Syntrophobacter fumaroxidans MPOB: one gene and its partner. The protein of the gene in region 1 interacts with the protein of each later gene in a pairwise test. Links are inferred from orthologs where the notes say so. Each region holds a gene or a part of one and is shown on either strand. Other genes may lie near its edges.

Region 1 (7,097 bases):
CAGGGCGGAGATTCGAGTGACCCAAGGGATGGGAAGCGAACCATGAGCCTCCGGGTGGATACGAAACTGAGATTCGGCGGCGATTTCGATCCGATCGAAACGAGCACGTCCGGAATCGAGGTGAAGCTCTGGTTGGCGTCATCGGCTTTCCTGGTACTGGTCTTTGTTACATGCGCCATCTTTTACGTGTGGCTCTACATTCAGCAGGTTCAGAACGGCTATCGCCTGGCAAGGTATTTCCAGGAGCACGACCAGTTGATCACGATTCAGCGCAAACTGCGGCTCGAATGGTCGAGGTTTCAGGACCCGTACCTGCTGGAAGAGATGGGACGCAAACAGTTCGGACTCAATCCTCCCAAGCCGGATCAGAAAATGACGATGCGCTGACCCGGCTGAAGGTCGGAGGGGCTTATGGCGGAAAAACGAAATCCCGGAAAATTTCTGAATGCGCGCTACTGGTCGTGCTGCCTCCTCTTCAACATTCTGGTCATCGGCGGCTTCTGTCTGATCCTGTTCAAGGCCTTCCGCCTTCAAGTCCTGGAATACTCGACCTGGGACGAAAGGGCGCGCAACCAGGTCCAAACCACTTTCCAGGTCCCGGCCTACCGGGGTTCCATCTATGACTGCAAGGGCCGGCTGTTGTCCTACTCCGTGCCGCAGCCGTCGCTGTATGCGGATGGGGATCAGATCGAAAATCCGAAGAAAATGGCGGCCCAACTGGCCGCGCTGCTGGGAGAACCCGAAGCGGCTATTGAGAAGAAACTGGTCGCCAACCGCCATTTCGTCTGGCTCAAACGGCATCTCACGGATCAGCAGGCAGCCGCGATCGAAGCCATGAACCGGCGTGGTCTGAGCCTGACCAGGGAATACAAGCGATTCTATCCCTATCGCCAGGTGGCGGGGCAGGTGCTCGGATTCGTGGGAATGGACGGTGTCGGGCTCGAAGGGGTCGAGAAGTCTTTCGACCAGGTGCTGCGCGAAAACGCGACGTCGGTGGGCCAGGTGCGGGATGGAATCCGCAAATGCCTTTGGATGCGGCCCTGCCTTCCCCCTGAACCGGGTGAAAGCTTCGGAGTGCGCCTGGCACTGGACACGTTCATCCAATATGTGAGCGAGTGCGAGCTGGAGGCGGCGATGGCCAAGTACAAGGCGAAAGCCGGTGAAGTGGTCGTCGTCGACGCCCAGACGTCCGAAGTCCTGGCTATTGCCAACTGGCCTCCCTTCGATCCCAACCATCCCGACAAGAGAAATCCGAATTCGTGGCGCAACCGGGTCATCACGGATTCTTTCGAGCCGGGGTCGACGTTCAAGGTCTTCCTGGTCAGTGCGGCGCTCGAGGAAGGAGTCATCAAGGAGAAGGACCGCATTTTCTGCGAGAACGGAAAATGCAAGCTCGCAGGGCACGTCATCAACGACACGCATCCTTACGGCTGGCTCACCATTCCGGAAGTCGTGAAATACTCGAGCAACATCGGCGCCTCGAAGCTGGCGCTGCAGATGGGAAACGAACGCTATGCACGCTACATTAAGGCGTTCGGGTTCGGCTCTCCAACGGGCATCAGCCTTCCGGGAGAAGTGAAAGGCCTTCTCAGGAGCCATAAGCGTTGGCGGCCCATCGATCTGGCCACTACCGGGTTCGGCCAGAGCATAGGCGTCACCGCCATGCAATTGAACTCCGCCATCCAGACGATCGCCAACGGCGGCGAGTTCATCGAACCGCAGATCGCAAAGGAAATCCTGGACGCCCAGGGCCAGCCGGTGAGCCGGTACTGTGCAAAACCCCTCAGACGGGTCATGCAGAAGCAGACCGCCGACAGAATCCGTGCTATGATGGAATTGGTCACCAAAGAGGGGGGAACCGGCACGAGCGCCGTCCCTGAAGGTTACACCGTTGCAGGAAAGACCGGCACCGCACAGGTGCTGGATTCCGCCACCGGGCGTTACGCTTCCAACAAGTATACCGCCGTTTTCACCGGATTTGTCCCCGCGGACAAACCTCGCCTGGTCATGACCGTGGTCATCCATGAACCGCAGGGGGCGATCTACGGAGGAGTCGTGTCCGCTCCCGTCTTCAAGAATATTTCCGCGAAGGTCCTGCCTTATCTGGGAGTCCAGCCGACACTCGAAAGCGTTCCTCCGGCCAAGGGGCTGCGGCTGGCGGGCAAGAGCGGACAGTCCGTCGCCAAAGCTTCGGCGGATGCATCCAAGGCCGCGGCCAGGGGTGCCGAGACCAAGAAACCCGTCGGTGCCGCCGCTCGGTCCGGGAAACCAGACGCGGACAAGACCCTGAAAGCCGGGGCGAGCGACGGGATCACCGCCAAGTCTCAAGCGAAACCGGCCGTCACCCGGGCTTCCGGCCTGGAGCAATACTCATTGAAGGCGCAAACCCCTGCGACGGGAGCATATCAGGGGACCGGACGGGCGGGCGCCGCACTCGCATCCCTGCCCGAGCGATCGGTGCCGCGGGAAAAGCGGGAGCCTGCCCATGCCGGCGAAACGACTTTGAAATTACTTGTTGATTGATAAACGTTCCCCAATAGTGTAGGAATGCCAGTTTAATGTTTGGGGGACATCCGGTTTCTCACCCGGGGCATCCGATATGGCCAGAGCACTGAATAATCTACTCCGTGACGTCGAAATCCTGCAGACCGCAGGACCGTTGGACGTGCCCGTCACGGGTATTGCCTACGACAGCAGGCGGATTCAGGCAGGCAACGTTTTTGTGGCGTTGCCCGGAGTTCGGGTGGACGGAAACCGTTTCATCCCGGAAGCGGTCCGTAGCGGGGCGAGTGCCGTGATTACCGAGACCGTCGGGTTTTCGGAGTGTCCTGCCACCGTGGTGCGGGTATCCGACAGTCGTAAGGCGATGGCGCGCATGGCCGCCAACTACTATGGCCATCCGTGCGCCGGGTTGAAGATGATCGGGGTTACCGGAACAAACGGCAAGACGACGACCACGCTGCTGCTCGAGAGTATTTTGAAGAGGGGCGGCCATTCGGTCGGGGTTTTGGGAACGCTCTTCTACCGTTGGGGGGCGAAGAGCAAAACGGCCGGTATGACGACGCCGGAGTCGCTGGATTTGCAGGGATTGTTTTACGAGATGCGCGAGGACGGGGTCACCCATGTCGTGATGGAGGTTTCTTCACATGCCCTGGCCCAGGGGAGAGTGGCCGAATGCGCCTTCGACGCCGCCGTTTTCACGAATCTGTCCCAGGATCACCTCGATTATCACGTCACCATGGAGGACTACTTCGCGGCCAAGAGCCTGCTCTTTTCGGAATACCTCAGGACCGGTTCGGTTGCCGTGATCAACGGGGACGATCCGTACGGGGCGCGCCTCGTGGAAAAAGCCGGCCCGGGGGCCTGGAGTTACTCAACCGGTTCCGAGGCGGCCCGCGCCCATGTGAAGTCCGCCCGACTCACCGCGTCCGGCATCGAGGCCCGGTTGTGCGGGCCCGACGGAAGCATGGACATTCATTCGCCCCTGATCGGGCGTTTGAACCTCTACAATATTCTGGCTGCCGTGACCGCTTCCCTGGCCATGGGCGTCCCCGAAGCGGCGATAAGGGAGGGCGTGGCGGGGCTTACCTCCGTGGATGGGCGTTTGCAGCGCGTTGCGTCGCCCGGTACGGGTTTTGAGGTGGTGGTGGATTATGCGCACACTCCGGATGCGATGGAGAAAAGCCTGGGGTGTCTGAGGGAGATGACCGCGGGGCGCCTGCTGGTGGTGTTCGGCTGCGGCGGAGACCGGGACCGGGGCAAGCGCCCTCTCATGGGAAAGGTGGCGGGGGCGTTGGGGGACCTGGTGATCGTGACCAGCGACAATCCGCGCAGCGAGGTCCCGGAGAGAATCATCGATGAAATCGAGCCCGGAGTCCGGGCTTCCGGCCTGGAACGGATCCTTGCCGCTGAGCCTGGAAACGGCGCTCGGGGTTACATCGTGGAGGTGGACCGAAAATCGGCGATCGAGAAGGCCCTGGCGTGGGCGCGTCCGGGCGATACGGTGTTCATCGGCGGCAAGGGGCATGAGACGTACCAGCTTGTCGGAGGCGAGGTTCTGCCGTTCGACGATCGACTGGTGGTCGCGCAGTACCTGGCGCGAGAGCGGGAATGAAGCGAGGGGAAGGCCGGACGTATGCAATGGACCGTCGCACAAATCGTTGATGCCGTTCGAGGTCGCCTGATGGCCGGCGATCCGGCTCTCCCCGTCGACGCGATTTCCACCGACACGCGCAGCCTGCGGCGCTCGGACTGTTTTCTGGCGCTTGCGGGCGAGCGATTCGACGGCCACGATTTCATTTCGGCGGCCGTCGAAAAGGGGGCGGCGGTTGTGGTGGTCGCCTCCGGCCGCGGAGAGGGGGCGGTTCGAGCTGGAAGTGTCGCCGTGGTGGAGGTGGACGACACCCTCTACGCTCTCGGCGAGTTGGCGAGGACCCACAGGGCGCGGTATTCGATCCCGGTGGCGGGTATTACGGGAAGCAACGGCAAGACGAGCACCAAGGAACTGCTGGCGGCGATCCTGGAGCACAGACACGGGATTCTGAAAAACCGGGGGAACCTCAACAACCAGATCGGTGTGCCTCTGACCCTGTTGACCATGGATCCGACCCATGAAGCGGCCGTTATCGAGATGGGCATCAACGTGCCCGGCGAGATGGCCCGATTGGTTGAGATTGCGGGTCCGACGCTGGGGCTGATCACGAATATCCAACCGGCGCACCTCGAAGGGCTCGGCTCGTTGGACGGCATCCTGAAAGAAAAGGGCAGGCTGTGGGATGCGCTCGATGCCGAGGGGATCGCCGTCGTGAACCTTGATGACCAGCGGTTGCGAGCCTATTCGAAGCGATTGGCGGCCCGGACGGTGACCTGCTCCGTGCGGGACCCTGAAGCGGGAGTGCGAGTGGTCGGCGAGATCGAGAGCGATGAACATTCCACCCGTTTTCGGATGGTCCTGGGGACGGAAACCGTGCCGGTCGTCCTGTCGGCCGTCGGGATCCATTATGTCCGGAATGCGCTGGCCGCGGCTGCCGCCGCCTGGGCGATGGGGGAACCGGGGGAGGCGATCTCCGCGGGGCTTGCGGCGTACCGACCTGTCGGGCAGCGGATGCAGATACGTCACATGGAAGACGGGCGGGTGCTCATTGACGATACGTACAACGCCAACCCCGAATCGATGCTCGCCGCCGTGCGGGCGGCGTTGGCGGTATGCCGGGGAAAGCCTTGCATTGCGGTGCTGGGAGAGATGAGGGAGCTGGGAGCCGACAGCGCCGCATTGCACCGTGAGTTGGGCAGACGGATCGGTGCCATGGGGTTGAGCGGCCTGATCACTTTGGGAGAGCTTGCGGCGAGAATCGGCGAAGGCGCGGTGGAGGCCGGTATGAAGCCCGCTGCGTGTCGGCATGCCAAGAGCCACGACCAGGTGGTGGAGTGGCTTCGGGAACGGAAAATCGATGCTTCCTGGATACTTGTAAAAGGGTCCCGGGGAATGACGATGGAACGGGTTGTGGAAGGGATGCTCGGGCGATGAGACGCGGTGGACCGTTCAGAATGCCCGGCAGGGCGCTGGTCGTCGGCATGGGAGTGTCCGGCCGGTCGGTGTGCGAGTTGCTCTTGCGCAACGGAGTCGAGGTCGTCGCGACGGACCTCAGGCCGCTCGACCGGTTCGGCGGCACCCTGGACGAGCTGCGTGCGAAAGGCTGCCGGTTAAGGTTGGGGGAACATCACCCGGATGATTTCCTGAACGTCGACCAGATCATTGTGAGTCCGGGAGTGCCGTCGCTGCTCGAACCGCTGCGTGAAGCCCGCCTCAGGGGTATCGAGATCGTGGGCGAATTCGAATGGGCCTGGCGCCAGGTGGACGCGCCCGTGATCGCGGTCACCGGGACCAACGGCAAGACGACGACCACCGCTCTTATCGGGGAAATGATCAAAGCGTCCGGCACGCGCGTGTTCGTGGGGGGCAACATCGGGACGCCGCTGAGCCGGTGGCTGCTGGACGGAGACCGGGTGGACTGCATGGTGCTCGAAGTGAGCAGTTTTCAACTGGACACGGCGTTCCTGTTCAGGCCCGAGGTGGGAGTCTTGCTGAACGTGACCGAGGACCACCTGGATCGATATCGCGATTTTGAAGAGTACACGGAATCCAAGCTCTCGATGTTTGGGCGCCAGGAGTCCACGGATGTCGCGGTGATCAACCTGGACGACCCGGTCTGCGGCTCGAGGCCTTTCAACGGAAAGGGCAGGCTTCTGACCTCGAGCCGGAATGATCCGCGCACGCACGCCCATGTCGAGGACGGGCGGATCGTCGTGAACGTTCCGTGGAAGCCGGAGTTCCGTCTCGACCTGGCGGATCTGCGGCTCAAAGGGGTCCACAACGAGGAGAACGTGCTCGCCGCCATTCTTGCATGCCTGGCCATGGACGTAGTCCCCGAGGCCGTCGCGCGGGCCGCCGGGACCTTTGGCGGCCTGCCCCACCGTGTCGAATGGGTTCGAGCGGCCGGGGGCGTCGATTACTACGACGATTCCAAGGGGACCAACGTCGGCGCCGTCGTCAAGGCGATCGAAAATTTCGATCGACCCGTTCTCCTCTTGTTGGGGGGAAGGGACAAGCTGGGCTCCTACGCTCCCATTGCCGAGCGGATGAGGACCAGGGGCAAGGGGGTGTTCGTGTTCGGAGAATCGGCTCCACGAATCCACGCAGAACTGCGCGACAAGGTTCCCATCCGGTTGTTTCCCGATTTGGAGGGTGCGTTCTCGGCCGCCGTGGAACGGGCGCAGGCGGGAGACATCGTGCTCCTTTCCCCGGCCTGTTCGTCTTTCGATCAGTACGAGAGCTACGCGCAGAGGGGGGACCATTTCAAGAAACTCGTAGCCGCCCTTCCGGGGTAGCGCCGGGGAGGAGCGGGGAAGCGCCGGAGGCGGGCGTCCCCGGCTGTCCGCGCGGTTTGATGACGGCCCGGCGCTCCATGTGTTGACTTCAAGTCTCGAACGAAATGGAAAGTCATGTCCAAGCCCGTTGCAGACAGTCCTACATTCATAGTTGAACATAGCTCCGGGGAGGAACGGGCGGCAGCCTGGGCCGGCCTCTCCCTTGAAGT
Region 2 (15,924 bases), 3.9 Mb from region 1 along the record:
CGCCAGTATTGCGAAGCCAGGGTCGTGGAGGTGCTCTCGCAATCCGAGGCGCATACCGAACCGGTGTGTCCCCATTTCGGCGTGTGCGGCGGCTGCCAATGGCAGGATATCGCTTACGAAGAACAACTGAAATGGAAACGAGTCCAAGTCGCCGATTCCCTGGAACACCTGGCGGGGGCGCAGGGCGTGAAAATCGAAGCCGCCGTTCCGTCGGACCGGCTGATCCACTACCGGAACAAGATGGAATTCACATTCTCCGACCGGCGCTGGCTCACGCCCGAGGAAATCGATGCGGCGGGGATGCGGGATGCCTATACGTTCACCCTGGGGCTCCACGTCCGGAGCTGGTTCGACAAGGTGTTCAACGTCGAGGACTGCTTACTGGAGTCGGCCGAGGCGGTCGAGATTGTGAAAGAGACCAGGGACTGGTGCCGGGGGAGCGGCGTTCCCGCGTACGGCATAAAGAGCCAGCGCGGCTTCTGGCGGTTTCTCGTGATCAGGGAAGGAAAGCGGACGGGGCAGACTCTTCTGCACCTGGTCACTTCCGATCAACCCGAACACGAAGCAGCCGTGAACACCCTCACGCGGCACCTTGTTTCGCGATTTCCGCACATCACGACCGTCGTGCACTCGGTCAGTCGGAAGAAGGCCCAGGTGGCGTTCGGCGACCAGAGTCGGGTGGTTGCCGGGCCGGGGGTCATCGAGGAGCGGTTGGGGGGGCTCAGGTTTCGGATTTCCGCCGAGTCGTTTTTCCAGACCAATCCGTTCTCCGCGGAAAAGCTCTATGACGAGGTGTCCCGCCTTGCCGCCTTCCAGGGCACGGAAACGGTCTGGGACCTGTATTGCGGAACGGGCAGCATCGCCCTTTCGGTCGCGCCGCGGGTGGCCCGGGTGGTGGGCTTTGAAGTCGTGGACCAGGCGATCGAGGACGCCTGCGTCAACGCGCGGTTGAACGGGATCGAAAACGCCCGGTTCATCTCCGGAGACTTGAAGGAACGGATCAACCATGCGCGAGGGCCGGGAAGCGGTGAGCATCACCCGGACATCGTCATCACGGATCCGCCACGCGCCGGGATGCATCCGCAGGTGGTCGGGGCGCTGCTGGAAATGGGACCCGGGCGAATCATCTACGTGTCCTGCAATCCGGCGACTCTGGCGAGGGACCTGGCTTTTTTCACGGAACGATACGAAATCGGGACCGTACGTCCGTTCGATCTGTTTCCGCACACTCCGCACATCGAGTGCGTGGTGCGGATGGACAGGAAAAGATGATCCGGGTCGGGACAAGACCTTTGAAGCCTTCCGGCGCGGCCGGGATGCGGGCGACGATCATTCCTTATGATGAGTTTCACTGACAAAGCGGTTCGCAAGCGCTCTATCTGGTGGAGACTGGTCGTTCTGCTCGGGCTGGTCTGCGTTTTGTTCGCGACCAGTTACTATTTCTATCTTTACAATGAAGTCAGGCAGCGGTTCGAATCCCGCAGGTGGAGCATCCCCGCGCGCGTCTTTTCGGCCACCGTTCCGATCTACCCCGGCCACTCGCTGGCCTTGAGTCAACTCAGGCAGATGCTCGAGGAGCGACGGTACCGGGAGTCCCTGAGGGAACCTTTGCGCGCCGGGGAATTCAAGCTGCACAGGGGCAGCCTGATCGTTTTCCTCAGAGACTTCAAATTCCCCGGCCACTGGCTGCGAGCGCAAAGGGTCATGTTCGAGTTCCAGCAGAACCGGCTGGTGAGAATCCGCAGCCAGGAAGGCGATCTGGCCTATCTCGAGCTCGAGCCCATTGAAATCGCTCGCCTTTTCGGACGAAACCGCGAGAGCCGTTTGTTGGTAAACATCCGGCAGGTCCCGAAGCATCTGAGCGACGCGGTGATTGCCATCGAAGACCACCGCTTTTACGAGCACGGGGGAGTGGACTGGGTGGGAATCCTGAGGGCCGTCTGGACGGACGTTCTGGCTCGGCGCCTGGTCCAGGGAGGCTCCACCATCACTCAGCAGCTGGTGAAGAACTACTTCCTGGAGCCCGAACGCAGTCTGAAAAGGAAGATGCTCGAAGTCTCGATGGCTTCGATCATCGAGTCGATGTACGAGAAGGACGAGATCCTCGAGATGTACCTGAACGAGATCTACCTGGGACAGCGGGGCGGCGTGGCCATCCACGGCATCGGGGAAGCGTCACGCTTTTTTTTCGGAAGAAACGTCGAGGATCTCACCCTGGCCGAATCCGCTACCCTGGCCGGGATGATAAGGAGCCCGAATAACTGCTCGCCCCTTACCCACCCCGATGCGGCCCTCGAGCGCAGAAACACTGTCTTGAAGCGGATGCTTGACCTGGAGAAAATCACGGCCCAGGAATACGAACAGGCGCGGGCGGAGCGCGTCAGGGTGCCGGGGACCTTTTTGCCGGTGAACACGGCCCCGTACTTCGTGGACTATGTTCGGCGGCAGCTGCAGGAACTCTACGAGCCGGGGGTGCTGGAATCGGAGGGGCTGAACATATACACCAGGCTACACCCCGAAATGGCGCTCGCTGCGCACAAGGCCGTTGTCGAGGGTCTTCAGGAGCTTGAAAAGGAGCGGGCCGAGGGGGCGCGAGGCGAAGGAGACGCTTCACCCCCGCTACAGGCTGCGCTCATCGCCATTCAGCCGAAAACCGGGGCGGTACTTGCGCTGGTCGGGGGCCGGGACTATGCCGAAAGCAGTTTCAATCGTGCGCTGGAAGCGCACCGCCAGCCCGGCTCCACCATCAAACCGTTCATCTACCTGGGCTCCCTGGACCGCTACACGGCCGCCAGCTGGATACCCGACGAACCGACGCCGTATGTTGTGGACGGCGATTCGTGGACTCCGCGCAACTTCGACGATCACTACCGCGGACGCGTGACATTCCGGTTGGGGCTTGAAGAATCGATCAACGCGGCGACGGTCAACCTGGCCTCCACGGTCGGGCTGGACGGGTTGATCAAGACGATCAGAAGCCTGGGAATCCAGTCTCCGCTTCAGCCGGTGCCATCCCTTGCGCTGGGCGCCTTCGAAGTCACTCCCATTGAACTGGCGGGTGGGTACGCCGCATTGGACAATGACGGACAGAGGCCCTTTCTGCTCAGCCTCAAAGAAGTCGTGGCGGAAAACGGCGAGGTCCAGGAACGGCGCGATATGGATTTCGTCACGGTGACCACGCCCGCCAAGGCGTTTCTCATTACGAACCTCTTGGAGGGGGCGATGGAGCGGGGCAGCGGGAAAAGCGTGCGCAGGATGGGAATCGATTTTCGCTGCGCCGGTAAGACCGGAACAACCAGCGACTACCGCGATTCGTGGTTCGTCGGGTACACGACCGACCTTCTTGCAGTGGTTTGGGTCGGATACGACGACAATCGCCCCACCGGGCTCACCGGGGCTCGGGGGGCCGGAAGAATCTGGGCGCGCTTCATGAACGAAGTGCGGCCGTGGATGAATCCCCAGGCTTTCCGTGTTCCTCCGGGGGTGGTACAGCGCGTCATCTGCGGGCAGTCTGGAAAGCTGGCGAATCCCAGGTGTCCCGATAAGCGGATGGAATATTTTCTGGCGGAAAACGAGCTGAAAGAATATTGTAATATTCATCGCAGGGAATGAACCGACTCCCTTTCGAACGTCCGCATTGGAGGCCGGTGCGCCTCGTGCGCCGGCCGGTCGTGCGGAGTTTCCGAATCCGCTTCAGTTTCACGGAGCACGTGTCGATACCTGAAAAACAAAGATCGAAGGCATCTTCAGTGCGGCATGGTGCGTGTTGTCGTCCGTGTGGAAAGGCCCCGGAATGCGAATAACCGCGAGAAAAGTCGTGTCGGGTGCGGCCTGCCTGGTGGTCGGGCTCCTGTTGCTGGCGAGTTCCGGATGCGGGTCCAGGAAACAGGTCCAAATTCCGTCCGAATGGCGTACGCCTCCCTCCGCAACAACCCAGGCTCAACGCGCGCCCGCCGCCGTTCCGCCGTCCACGGCACCTCCACCCGCGCCGGGTTTGATCTTGAAACCGCCGCCGCAATTCAAGGAAAAGGACGTCGAACCCGGACTGGAGACGATCCAGCCGCCCGTGCCGGAGAAGAAGCAGGCGGTCGTCCATCCGCCCCAGCATCTGGCTTCCATGCACCTGGTGGACCAAGCCAGGGCCGAGCTCTCGAGGGGAAGGCCGGATGCGGCCATACCCGTCCTGGAACAGGCGGTCCAGGTGGATGTGCACAACGGAGACGCCTTCCTCGGGCTGGCTCGTGCCTGGAAGATGAAAGGAGCTCGCCGGAAGGCCGTCGAATTCGCCAAGAAAGCCGAAGTGCTCTTTCAGGACGACTCCAGGAAACTGAAGGAGGCGTATCTCCTCGAGGCCGAGTTGTACAGGGAACTGGGGGATACGAACAAGTCCAACCTCTATAAGCAGAAAGCGTCCGAGCTGTGAGAACGGGCTTCGGATTCGTCTTCAATCCGCGGAGAAGGGTATGAGCAAACGATTCCTGGAGACGCTGAACGGGACGCCCCGCTTCCCGGGGTATCGTCCTTTCCTTCTCGTTGTGCTGTTCTATTCCCTTTATCTCACTTACCTGATACTCCACCCGTTCCTGGACACGCTCATCATGTCCATCGTGATTTCCTCGTTGTTCTATCCGCTGCAAACCTGGCTGGTGAAAAAGTACCGCGGCCGGCAGACCCTTGCCGCCCTGACCATCGTGTTCATCATCACGTTCGTCATCGCCATACCGATATTTTTCTTCGCATCGACGCTCATCGCCCAGGGAGTGCAGACCATCAACCAGATCAACGATTGGCTTCGCGCCGGCAATATCCAGAAGCTGGCACAAGATCCACGGGTCATGGAGTTGATGGACTGGGTTCAGACTCGACTCTCGTTCCTGGACCTGAAGAAACTCGACGTATCCAGCAATATCATGGCACTGAGCAAGAACTTCGGTCAGTTCGTCCTGAGCCGTGCCGCGACCATACTGGGCAATGTCGCCAGCCTGGTCACCCACTTTTTCATCCTCGTGTTCATTTCCTTCTACCTGGTGCGCGACGGGGCCGCGATGCTCGATGCCGCGAGGGGGTTCTCCCCGTTGCGCAAGGACCAGGAGGACCGGTTGCTCGGCGGCATCCGGGTGGTGGCCCGTTCCGTGCTCATGGGCGCCTTCATGACCGCGCTGTGCCAGGGGCTGATCGGGGGTATCGGAGTTGCCCTGATCGGTTTGCCGGGACTTTTCTGGGGCACGGTGATGGGCTTCGCCTCTTTCATTCCCATCGTCGGAACCGCCTTGGTCTGGGTTCCCATGGCAGCTTACCTCGTGTTGCTCGGAACCTGGAAATCGGCCCTCTTCCTCGCCATCTGGTGCATCGTCCTGGTGGGCAGCATCGACAACTTCGTAAGGCCTTACCTGATGCGGGGGCAATCGAACCTGTCTCCGTTCTACATCTTTCTGTCGATCATCGGTGCCGTCCAGTACTTCGGGCTCACCGGCATTCTCTACGGTCCGCTGATCGTGTCCTTTGCGATGATCATGCTCTATCTCTACGGTGCGGAATACCGGGAGGATCTGGCGGAAAGCAAGAGCGGCACGCATGCGGTTGAGGAAAAGGCGCAGGAGACGCCGGGCGGGGAGCTTCCAGCCTCGACGGGAGAATAGTCTTCAGACTTGCCGGAGAATCGGGCTTTTCGCCCGGCTGTTGTTTTTTGGGCACAAGGGAGGACACCACGAAGAAAGCATGCCGTTCCTTCGGGTCCCCCGGCCGCGGATCCGCCCGAACGGGGGACCCGTTATCGATATCGGCGGCGAGAGTCGAACGCGTTGAAGGGTGATCCGCGGGGAGCCGTCACACGCAGATCCAACCCCCTTTGCCGTCCGGGACCCACACCCTCTTGGGCGTAACCGCATCGGTCCTTCCGAGGGCCGAATCGGACTTCGCGTGCAACACGAGCTTGTGACCGTTGAGATTCGGCGGAGAAGCCTCAACAATGATCCCCTCTTCATTGATCTGGAAACTGGCACTTTTCGTCGTGGCCGCGGGGATGAGCGGTGTCGGAACCGGCTCGATGCGGGAATCGACCATGGGCAGGTAGGATGCCTCGACAAGCTTTCCCGTCTCGTCGATCTTGACGTAAAGTCTCTCGCTCACGATTTTCTGTTCCATCTTTCCCTCCTCTGCCGGATGTCATACCGAGGTGCGTTCAAGATGACACAACATTTGCCCGTCGGGAGGTGACGCGGACGGGGAAAAACCCCGCCCCTTGCTACAGACCGATGTGCCGGTCACACGTAGGGGAGGGCTTTATGCCCTCCCGCCCAATGCACTCATCTTGAACCCAATGGCCCATGACGCCTGCGTCACCCGCGAAGCATGGAAACAGACTCCCCCGGGAATCCATTTTCTACGTTACCTGGCATCAATCCTCGACGCCCCTCCCATCACCCCGTTCGGGTTCGTCATTGTAGCGCCAGGCTCTCTCCCGAAACTTTACAACCTGACTCCGCAAGCTTTGGCGAGGGACCGTCCCTGAGGTCTTGAAGGCGAGCTTCCGACAGACCGTCCGCGCGCGGACGGGGTGGAACGAATGTGAACGGGAGTCCGCTCAGGTCGAGCACCCTCTGTGCCATAGTATTAATATAGCAAGGAAGTCCGGGACATCAAGGTGTCGGTCCGTCATTCCCCCCGGGGAGGACGACGTTGTCCGCACCTTCCGGCGAGCGCCGGAGATTTCGGTGCGGGCACGGGCAGGGCTTCGATCCGGCGGAAAGGGGTTGGACCCGTTCCCGGCAGTCCTTCGCGGCTTGGGTCACCTGACAGCCGAGACCGGATTGCAGAACCTGATGCACACATCCGGCGAAAAAACCGCCCGCCGGTGAAACCCGCAGTGCAGCGCCGGCATCGTCCCGCCCGCGCCGGCGGCGATCTCCCGCAACTTGTTCGACCTCATTGGCCTGATGAACTGCGGTGGTGGGTATCTGATGACCGCGGAATGCGTTCGGAAAATGTGCGGGATTTGAGCGAGGTCCGGCGTCCGGTGACGCAATCACTCGTCGATGCTTTGTTTGGTGTCGCCGCTTGATTCGGGGACTCGGGGCAGGGAGACGGTAAAGAGCGTGTCGCGCTCTTCCTGGGTAACGAAAAGAAGACCGCCCATACCCTTGAGCAGCCGGTAACTCAGCGGCACCCCGCCGGTCGCATCGCCTTCCTCAAAAGGCAGAAAAAGCCGTTCGGGATCCTGGACGGACTTGTGCGCCGGGAGGCGATACCGGAAATCGATCTGGATGTTGCGGTCGCTTTCGTAGGTTCTTATGGTCAGAAGTCCCTGTTTATCCATGACCTTTGCGATATGCGTGATCACATGAACGAAGACTTCGCCCAGGACATCGGGGTCCACCAATGCAGGGGGGAGCTCCGGGGCGAGATCCAATTGCCAGACCACCCGTTCGCGTTCCAGGTCCTGCGCGAGCAACCCCACGCATTCCGCCGCCACGGTGTTCACGGGGCATTCCCGGGAACGGATGTCGACGGGTCTGAGATAGTCCTTGATGCGGTCCAGGATCTTCTCCAGTCGCCTGGATTCCTCCAGAATGATTTCCACCTCGGGGCTCTCAGGATATTTCTTTTGGAGACGCATGGCAAACCCGCCCAAAGACATGAGCGGATTGCGTATTTCGTGGGCCACCTCCGCCGCGATGGCGCCGAGAGTCTTGAGCTTTTCTCTCTGCACCAGGGCCTTTTGAGCGGCCTCGAGTTGCAGGGTCCGTTCCCTGACCATATTCTCGAGTCGATCGCGATAATTTTTCAGCTCTTCCTCGGCCTTCTTCCTTTCGGTGATGTCCCTGATGACGGCGACATAAGCCGTTGGCGAACCATCCGGTCCTCTGATCGCCGAGTACGATCCTTCCATGGGGAGTATGGTTCCATCCTTGCGCACGAGGTTCCATTCCGTCCGGAAGGGAGCTCCGGTTCGGATGGCATGGTGCGCTCGTTGCCCGAAAACGACATAACTCTCTTCGGAGGGGTGAACCACTCGTATGGATTGCCCCTCCAGCTCCCCGCGCTCGTAGCCGAAAAGGTCCAGGAACGCCTGATTGGTGGAAACGATCATTCTGTCCTTATCCACCATCAGAATGGCGTCCGAGGTGCTTTCCACCAGTGTCCTGTAGCGTTCCTCGGACTCCCTGAGTGCCGCCTGGGCCCGCTTGCGCTTCCGGATCTGCTTTCGCAGCTCGTTCACCTTCTCTTCCAGCTCCCTGGCCTGTTGGAGAAGGAGCCTTTCCCTTTCCTGGTAATAGTCGATTCGCTCAGACAGCTCGCTCGGCAAAACCTTCAGGTCGGCGAGGATCTCGCCATAAACCTCGGAAAGCTCCTGGGCTTCCCTGGGCGTAAAAATGGTCCCCTGCTGCAAGGCCTTGTGAGCGGCCGCCGACCCGATGGCCCCGGCCAGGGATCGCTCCACCTCGTTATGCAGCTCGACCAGCTGGACGATCGAAATCCGCGCGGCCTGATGTATTCCCGTCTGGAAAAGGCATTTCTCCACCATGGCCGTCGCCTCCGGTTCGGCAAAATACTGGCCGAAAACCTTTTCGATCTCGCTTCTCTTGGGAGCCAGCTCGATGTAAGCGTCCCAGCGGCGGGCGCGGCGCAGAGGAGCCGGCGTACCCAGAACCCCCACGAATTCCTCGGCAAGACTCCGCTCTTCATCGCGTTCCCTGGAACACAGGGAACCGGCAACATAGAGACCGATATTGACGAACATCGTCCAGAGAACGGCGTGGCTCAAGGGGTTCAACCCCGTCAGGCCGAACAGCTCCTCCGGTTTCAGAAGCTCGATTCCCCACGCTCCCTTTTCGAGCAGAGCGTTTGAAATCCAGCCGCTCTTGATGAAAGACGGCAGGAGCAGCGTGTAGCTCCAGACGGCGAATCCCCCGGCGAGGCCGAGGATGGCGCCGGTCTTGTTCCCACCCCGCCAGAAGAGGCCGCCCAGAATGGCCGGAGCGAACTGAAGCCCCGCGGCGAACGAAATGAGGCCGATATTGACCAGCATGTAGGATTCACCGATTCGCTCCTCGAACCAGTAACCGATGATGATGAAACCGGCCACAGCGCCCCACCGGCATTTCAAAAGATGGCGCTTAACGAAAGCCAGGCCGGGAATCCATTGCACCAGGGGCAGCAGCAGATGGTTGGTGATCATGGTTGCCATAGTTACCGAGGTGATCATGATCATGCCCGCCGCCGCGGAAAAACCTCCGATGAACACCAGGAGCGACAGCCACGGTTTGCCGTGCTGAAGAGGGATGCGCAAAACAAAGGTGTCCGCCTGGTCGGGCGGCCGGCCGTCGAGCAGCCCTCCCGCGGCGATGGGGAGAACGAACATGCTGACCAGCAGCAGGTAGAGCGGCAGGAGCCACATGGCCGTCAGGATGTGTTTCTCGTCGTGGTTCTCCACGACCGCCACGTGAAACTGCCTGGGGAGAAAGAGAATCGCCGACATGGAAAGGACGAGATAACCCGTCCACGTGACGTAGGAACCGGCATCGTGCCTCCCCAGTTCGAAGACATGATGAAAAGGGCTCTCCGAGAACCGCCTGAAGATGTCGCCGAAGCCGTCATACATGAAGTAAGTCACAAAGATGCCGACGGTGAGGAGGGCCAGCAATTTAATGACACATTCCACCGCCAGGGCCATCATCATGCCCTCGTGCCGTTCGGTGGGATCCAGCCGCCTCACGCCAAGGATGATCGTAAAGACCACCATGAGCACCACGACCAGGGGACCCACATCCGCCCGGATCCAGGAGGATGCGTCGGCCGCGGTGATGATCTCGAAAGTGGAAATGATCGCCTTGAGCTGAAGCGCGACGTAGGGTGTGATGCCCACCAGCGCGATAAGGGTGACCATGGCGGCAACGGACTGGGACCTGCCGTAACGGGCTGAGATGAAATCCGCAATGCTCGTGATGCGACGGCTGTTCCTGAGATGAACCAGTCTCCGCAGAATGGACCACCACAGCATGATGGCGATCGTCGGACCCAGATACATGGGCAGAAAGAGAAACCCGGAAGTTGCGGCCTGACCCACGCTTCCATAGTATGTCCAGGCCGTGCAGTAGACCGCCAGGGATAGAGAATAGACGAAAGGGTTGTTGGCAGGGCTTCTGCCTGCCGCCGATTTCCGCTCCACCCACAGGGCAATCAGGAACAGGCATGCCATGTACAGGCAGAACGCGCTGAGCACTATGCCGGAGTCAAGCACCGTGGTCCTTCCGCTTCCTGACCTCGTCCCCGGAAGCAGACTTGCTGACGATTCTGCTCACAAGAAACAGGAGGATGATGCCGATGGCCCAGAGGATATAAATGTAAGCAAGGAGAACCTCTGGTCGTTTCAACCGAAAGATGTCGAGGAACGGCCAGTTGAGCAGGGCAAATCCGAGGACGAACAGCAGGGTGTGAAACTCCGAACGCTGCAGAACACTTCTCAACCGTTTCACCTGGTTTCTCTCCTCGATAGATGAAGACCACGGCGGCGGACCGGCGCCGAACACCCCGCGTGCGGGCGCCTCGTCATCAGTGAGCGCATCGAGAGACAGTAATCAGGATTGAGTTCAGTAGTTTTGGCGGTGAATTAACGATAAAGAATCCGCCGAGACAAATCAAGCCGGAATAATACATCGAGCGGCGTGATGGATCGTGTGATACCGGGTTGCCTGGAAAATGGATTCCCGGGCGAGCCTGTTTTCATGCTTCGGGGTGTCGCCGGTGTCATGGACAATTACGTTACGTTCAAGATGACGGCATCGGGCGGGAGGGGATAAACTCCGCCCCTTCTTTACGTCCGATCGGCGCATCGGTCCGTACGAGGGTGGGCACGGCTCCGCCGCGCCCACCCATCGGGCCGGGCGAAGAACTCACTTGTAAATGGTCAAATCGCGGGTGCTGGAGCTGAACGTCTCGCGGTCCACGAGAACGTTGACGCATGCCGGCTTGCCGGAATTTCGGGCGCGGTCGAGGGCGGCCCGTATTTCGCCCGGTTCGGTGACGTGCTCGCCGTGTCCGCCCATGGCCTCGATAATCCGGTCGTAGCGCAGAGAATGGAGCAGATTGGCCGTATTCCCCTTTTGGGGTCCGTATTTCAACAACTGCACGTAGCGCACCTGATTCCACGCCCCGTTGTTGGCCACAATTCCGACCATGGGCAGGTTGAACCGAATGAGCGTATCGTAATCGAACCCGGTCAACCCGAAGGCTCCGTCACCGAAAAGCACCACGACGTCCCTGGCCGGCATGGCCGCCTTGGCGGCGATGGCGAACGGCGTTCCCACTCCCAGCGTGCCGAGCGGACCGGGGTCGAGCCACTGGCCGGGCCCTCGTGGCCGTATCACGCTCGCCGACATCGTGACGGTGTCGCCGCCGTCGGCGATGAGGATGCTGTCGTCCCGGAGGAAAGCATCGATCTCGCGCGCGAGCCTGAGCGGGTGAATCGGCACGGCATCCGAGCTCAGAAAACGACTTTCCCTCTCCAGAAGCTCGGTTTCCATGGTACGCAGCTCGTCGAGCCACTTGCGGGTTCCTCCGGCAGGTGACACGGCGCCCTCGAGCTCTTCCAGGAAAGCACCCGCGTCCGCCTGTATGGCCACTTCCACGTCACGGTTATGACACAGCTCCGCGTAGTCGAGGTCGACCTGGATGATCTTCGCCCCCTCTGCAATTCGGCTGCCGTATCCAAGCCTGAAGTCGAACGGAGTGCCGATGACCAGCACGACGTCGGCCTTGGAAAGCGCGAACTTTCGGGTCCGATTGAACGCGTGCGGCGAATCGACCGGCAGGCAACCTCGCGCCGCGCCGTTGAGGTAGGTGGGAATCCCGGCCCGTTCCACAAACAAACGCAGCTGTTCCACCGCACGGCAGCTCCAGACCTGCGTCCCGGCGATCAGCGCGGGGCGCTGCGCTTTGGCGAGCAGTCCGGCGGCCCGGGCCATGAGTTTCCTGTCACCCGTCAGGCGGCATTGGGAGCGGGACTGAACGGGGACGCGGACCTCGTTTTCTTCCACTTCCCGATCCAGCACGTCCTGGGGAATTTCGAGAAAAGACGGACCCGGACGCCCGTTGCAGGCTTCCCGGAGCGCGAGCCCGATCATCTCCGGGATGCGCACGGTATCGAAGACCGTGCCCGAGAACTTGGTGATGGGGCGCATCATGTCCACGGAATTCATTTCCTGCAGTCCGCCCTTGAGCAGGTTCCGGATCGGAGCCTGACCGCCGATGAGAAGCATCGGCACTTGGGCTCTGTACGCGTTGGCCACCCCGGTGACCGCATCGGTCACCCCGGGTCCGGCCGTGACCACGGCGACCCCCGGGACGCCGGTGAGCCTGGTCCATGCATCCGCCGCATGGGCCGCCGTCTGCTCGTGCCGCACGTCGATGATGCGGATTCCCTCGTCCAGGCACCCGCTGTAAATGTCCATGACGTGAGCGCCGCAGAGCGTGAAAATGGCTTGAACCCCCTCTGTGGCGAGGGTTTTTGCAACCAGCTTGCCGCCTGTCAATCCGGCCATCTGTGTTTCCTCCTTCGAGTGAGTTCGAAAGTTGTTGAAAAACGGATCGGCGGACCCCATTGCCCCCCGGCGCGGAGGCCGAGGCGCCGCAAAGCGAAACGCCGCTCAGCTCTCGTGCCCTCGGGGCGGGCGCCCGGGGGCCGCGCTCGGAGCGCGGTTGTCGCGCGAGGCGCATTCGGCTAAGGCTTCTCGCGCTGAAAGCGTTCCTTCAACGCCGGCTTGGACACCTTTCCCATGGCGTTCCGGGGCAATTCGGAAAGGATTGCTATCTCTCTGGGAATCTTGTACGGAGCCAGCCGTTCTCCGGCCCATGCCCGAAAGGATTCGAGCTCCACTTTCGCGCCTTCCCGCATCACCAGCGCGGCGCACACGCGATCGCCCCAAACGGGGTCCGGAACCCCCACCACGGCGCATTCCCGGATGTCCGGATGCGTTCTCACGGTCTCTTCGATTTCAAGCGCCGAAACCTTGTACCCGCCGGTCTTGAGAATATCCACGCTGTTGCGCCCGAGAATGCGGTACGTGCCGTGTTCTTCGACGGCGATGTCCCCCGTGAGGAACCATCCGTCCCTGAACGCCTTGAGAGTATCCTCGGATCGGTTCCAATATTCGAGAAACACCGTGGGGCCGCGAACTTCGATCTCGCCGGGAGTGCCGATCGCGACCGGTTTGCCGGATTCGTCCGTCAGCCTCACCTCCACGCCGGGGAGCGGGCTCCCCACGGAACCGGGTATACGCCTCCCCTCCAAAGGATTGGACAGAGCCATCCCGATCTCGGTCATTCCGTATCTTTCCAGCAGCACGTGGCCGGATATGCGCCGCCACTGCTCCAGGGTGCCGACCGGAAGCGCCGCGGAACCGGACACCATGAGCCGCATCCCGCGGCAGGCTTCGGACATGCGTTCCCGGTCCGCGGGCGACGACTTTTCCCAGTGATCGATGAGCTTCACATAAATCGTCGGCACCGCCATGAACAGGGTGAGCCCGCCTCGCAAGAAGCGGCCCCATACCTCGGCCGGATCGAACCGGGGCAGGATTTCGCAGACCGCTCCGACCCGGAGGGCGCAGGCGAGCACGTTCACTATTCCGTGAACGTGATGCAGCGGCAGAACGTTCAGGATGCGATCCTCGGACGTCCATCCCCAGGCCAGGACCAGGCTGGTCACCTGGGCCGCAAGGTTTGCATGCGTCGTCACCACTCCCTTGGGCCTGCCCGTGGTGCCGCTCGTATAGAGAATCATGGCCCGCCGGTCCGCGACGATCGTCGGAAGGACTCCCGGAGCGTGCTCCAGCGCCTCGGTGCTCAAGGCGAACCTCAAGCGCAGGTCCTCCGAGAGGGGCTTCAGGACCGCCGCGAGTTGCGGGTGAGCGATGACCGCGGCAGGGTGCGTATCGTCGAGCACGTATTCCAGTTCCGGGCGGGGATGGAACAGGGACAGCGGCATGGCGATGCCTCCGGCGCGCCAGATACCCCACTGCACCGCAACATAGTGGAACCCCGGAGGCGCCAGGAAGGCCACCGGTTTTTCCTCCAGATCGGAAGAGCCGCCCAACAGAAAGGATGCAACCCTCGCCGATGCGTCGAGGAGTCGGCGGTACGAAAAAACACCCTCCGGGGTCGAAATTGCATCCCGGTCGGAGTACCGTGCAGCCTGTGCGGCGAGAAGTATGGACATGGCGTTTCTCCCGGCGCTTCAGTCCGCGCCTCCTTGTTTCGCGGCCTGTTCTCAAGCCGCGCGGAGCGGAATCGGAACCGCCCGCCGCGGTCCCGCGCGAGCACCTCGATCGCCCGAGTGTGCGAACACAAAGTCAGATAAGTATATAGCGTCAAGAACTTATATTATATCCATATCTGAAATATTCCCACACGGAGCGATTCACGCCCGAAGCCGACCGGTGCGGACAACGAAAACGGCAACCGTTCGCGCGCACGCCCGTCTCTTTCGGCCGGAAAGCCGGACGGCCTGGAATTTCCACTGGGGCGTGTCTAGATTGAATTCGGACGGTGCGGCTTCGGATGTCCGGAGCTCGACGTGGATATTGGCTCAGATGAGAAAGGAAAACACGCGATGGAAAAACGGAAGCTTGGACATTCGGGGTTGGAGATTGCTCCGATCGCTTTTGGAGGCAACATTTTCGGGTGGACCGTGGACGAGCCGACCTCCTTCGGGTTGCTGGACGCGTTCGTGGGGGCCGGGTTCAACTGCATCGACACGGCCGATGTTTATTCCCGGTGGGCGCCCGGCAACAGGGGCGGGGAATCCGAGACCATCATCGGGAAGTGGTTGAAACGGAGCGGCAACCGGGAAAAGGTGGTCATTGCGACGAAGGTGGGAAAGGAGATGGGCCCGACAGCCAAAGGGCTTTCGAAAGCCTATGTCCTTCGCGCAGTCGAGGATTCGCTGAAACGCCTCCAGACCGATCGAATCGATCTCTATCAGTCGCACGAAGACGATCCCGAAACCCCCTTGGAAGAGACTCTTGAGGCCTACGCGCAACTGATCCGACAGGGTAAGGTCAGGGCAATCGGAGCTTCGAACCACGCGGCCGGGCGGCTGTCTGAGGCGCTCGAGGTGAGCGGGCGGAAAGGGTATCCATGCTATACGAGCCTGCAACCCCTCTACAATCTTTACGACCGCCGGGAATATGAAAGGGAGCTCGAACCCGTCTGCCGGCGGGAGGGGCTGGGCGTGCTCCCCTACTTCTCCTTGGCCAGCGGTTTTCTTACGGGCAAATACCGGCGCGGGGCGGACGCGTCGAAAAGCGCCCGGGCCAGGTATCTCGAACGATACCTCAATGACCGTGGATTTCACATCCTCGATGCTCTGGACCAAGTGGCGCGCGAACATCACGCTACCCCCGCGCGGGTTGCGCTTGCATGGCTGATCGCCCGTCCCGGCGTCACCGCCGCCATTGCCAGCGCCACGAACATGGAACAGATGAACGAATTGATCCGGGCGCCGGAGCTTGCGCCGGCCCCTGCAGACTTCGAGCTTCTGGACAGCGCAAGCGCGTATGAATGAACGTTCCGGCGACGGCGCGCAAGGGATGAATGCGGCGCGTCGCGGGGCCGCTTTCGCCGGTTGGCGGATCGTGTCGGGGCAGGATTCCCGGGGATGCTGTGAGAATGTCCCGATGCGGCGTTTTTTCATCGTCTGCCGTGAACCCCCGGTTCATCGGGGTTCACGGGCGAAACGGCCTGCGGCCGAGTGGTGCGCCGGTGCGTAAGGCGGTTTTGGAAACGCAATCCTACACGGCGTGTTTCAGCGATCGCTCGGAAGGTCCTGCCTGGAAAGCGCGCATGAAGCTCTGCCCGGCGGCGAGCGCCTTCAGATCCGCCGCCACGAGGTGAGCCTTGGCCGGTCCAAGATGGTGGGCGATGGCA

The links.
Region 2: the proteins of SFUM_RS17895 (region 1) and SFUM_RS01485 interact in binary tests that used the Escherichia coli proteins (3 or more experiments, as listed by UniProt). The link is inferred for Syntrophobacter fumaroxidans MPOB from one-to-one orthologs.

What each region holds. Positions count from the first base shown.
Region 1 is NC_008554.1:4,229,470-4,236,566, forward strand. Bases 1-2,967 are described here. They hold SFUM_RS17895 (peptidoglycan D,D-transpeptidase FtsI family protein), read left to right. Parts: upstream 1-411; coding sequence 412-2,523; downstream 2,524-2,967. Other genes in these bases: SFUM_RS17890 (FtsB/FtsL family cell division protein), read left to right, coding at 43-387; SFUM_RS17900 (UDP-N-acetylmuramoyl-L-alanyl-D-glutamate--2,6-diaminopimelate ligase), read left to right, coding at 2,600-2,967. Outside these bases: more of SFUM_RS17900, read left to right, coding at 2,968-4,114; SFUM_RS17905 (UDP-N-acetylmuramoyl-tripeptide--D-alanyl-D-alanine ligase), read left to right, coding at 4,136-5,527; murD (UDP-N-acetylmuramoyl-L-alanine--D-glutamate ligase), read left to right, coding at 5,524-6,888; putative lipid II flippase FtsW, read left to right, coding at 7,003-7,097. UniProt on the Escherichia coli protein: Essential cell division protein that catalyzes cross-linking of the peptidoglycan cell wall at the division septum. Required for localization of FtsN.
Region 2 is NC_008554.1:345,607-361,530, forward strand. Bases 1,008-3,975 are described here. They hold SFUM_RS01485 (PBP1A family penicillin-binding protein), read left to right. Parts: upstream 1,008-1,338; coding sequence 1,339-3,612; downstream 3,613-3,975. Other genes in these bases: rlmD (23S rRNA (uracil(1939)-C(5))-methyltransferase RlmD), read left to right, coding at 1,008-1,272; SFUM_RS01490 (tetratricopeptide repeat protein), read left to right, coding at 3,794-3,975. Outside these bases: more of rlmD, read left to right, coding at 1-1,007; more of SFUM_RS01490, read left to right, coding at 3,976-4,423; SFUM_RS01495 (AI-2E family transporter), read left to right, coding at 4,464-5,639; SFUM_RS01500 (hypothetical protein), read right to left, coding at 5,827-6,144; SFUM_RS01505 (PAS domain S-box protein), read right to left, coding at 7,025-10,240; SFUM_RS01510 (hypothetical protein), read right to left, coding at 10,233-10,475; SFUM_RS01515 (thiamine pyrophosphate-binding protein), read right to left, coding at 10,893-12,539; SFUM_RS01520 (acyl-CoA synthetase), read right to left, coding at 12,719-14,215; SFUM_RS01525 (aldo/keto reductase), read left to right, coding at 14,609-15,562; SFUM_RS01530 (2-oxoacid:ferredoxin oxidoreductase subunit gamma family protein), read right to left, coding at 15,789-15,924. UniProt on the Escherichia coli protein: Cell wall formation. Synthesis of cross-linked peptidoglycan from the lipid intermediates.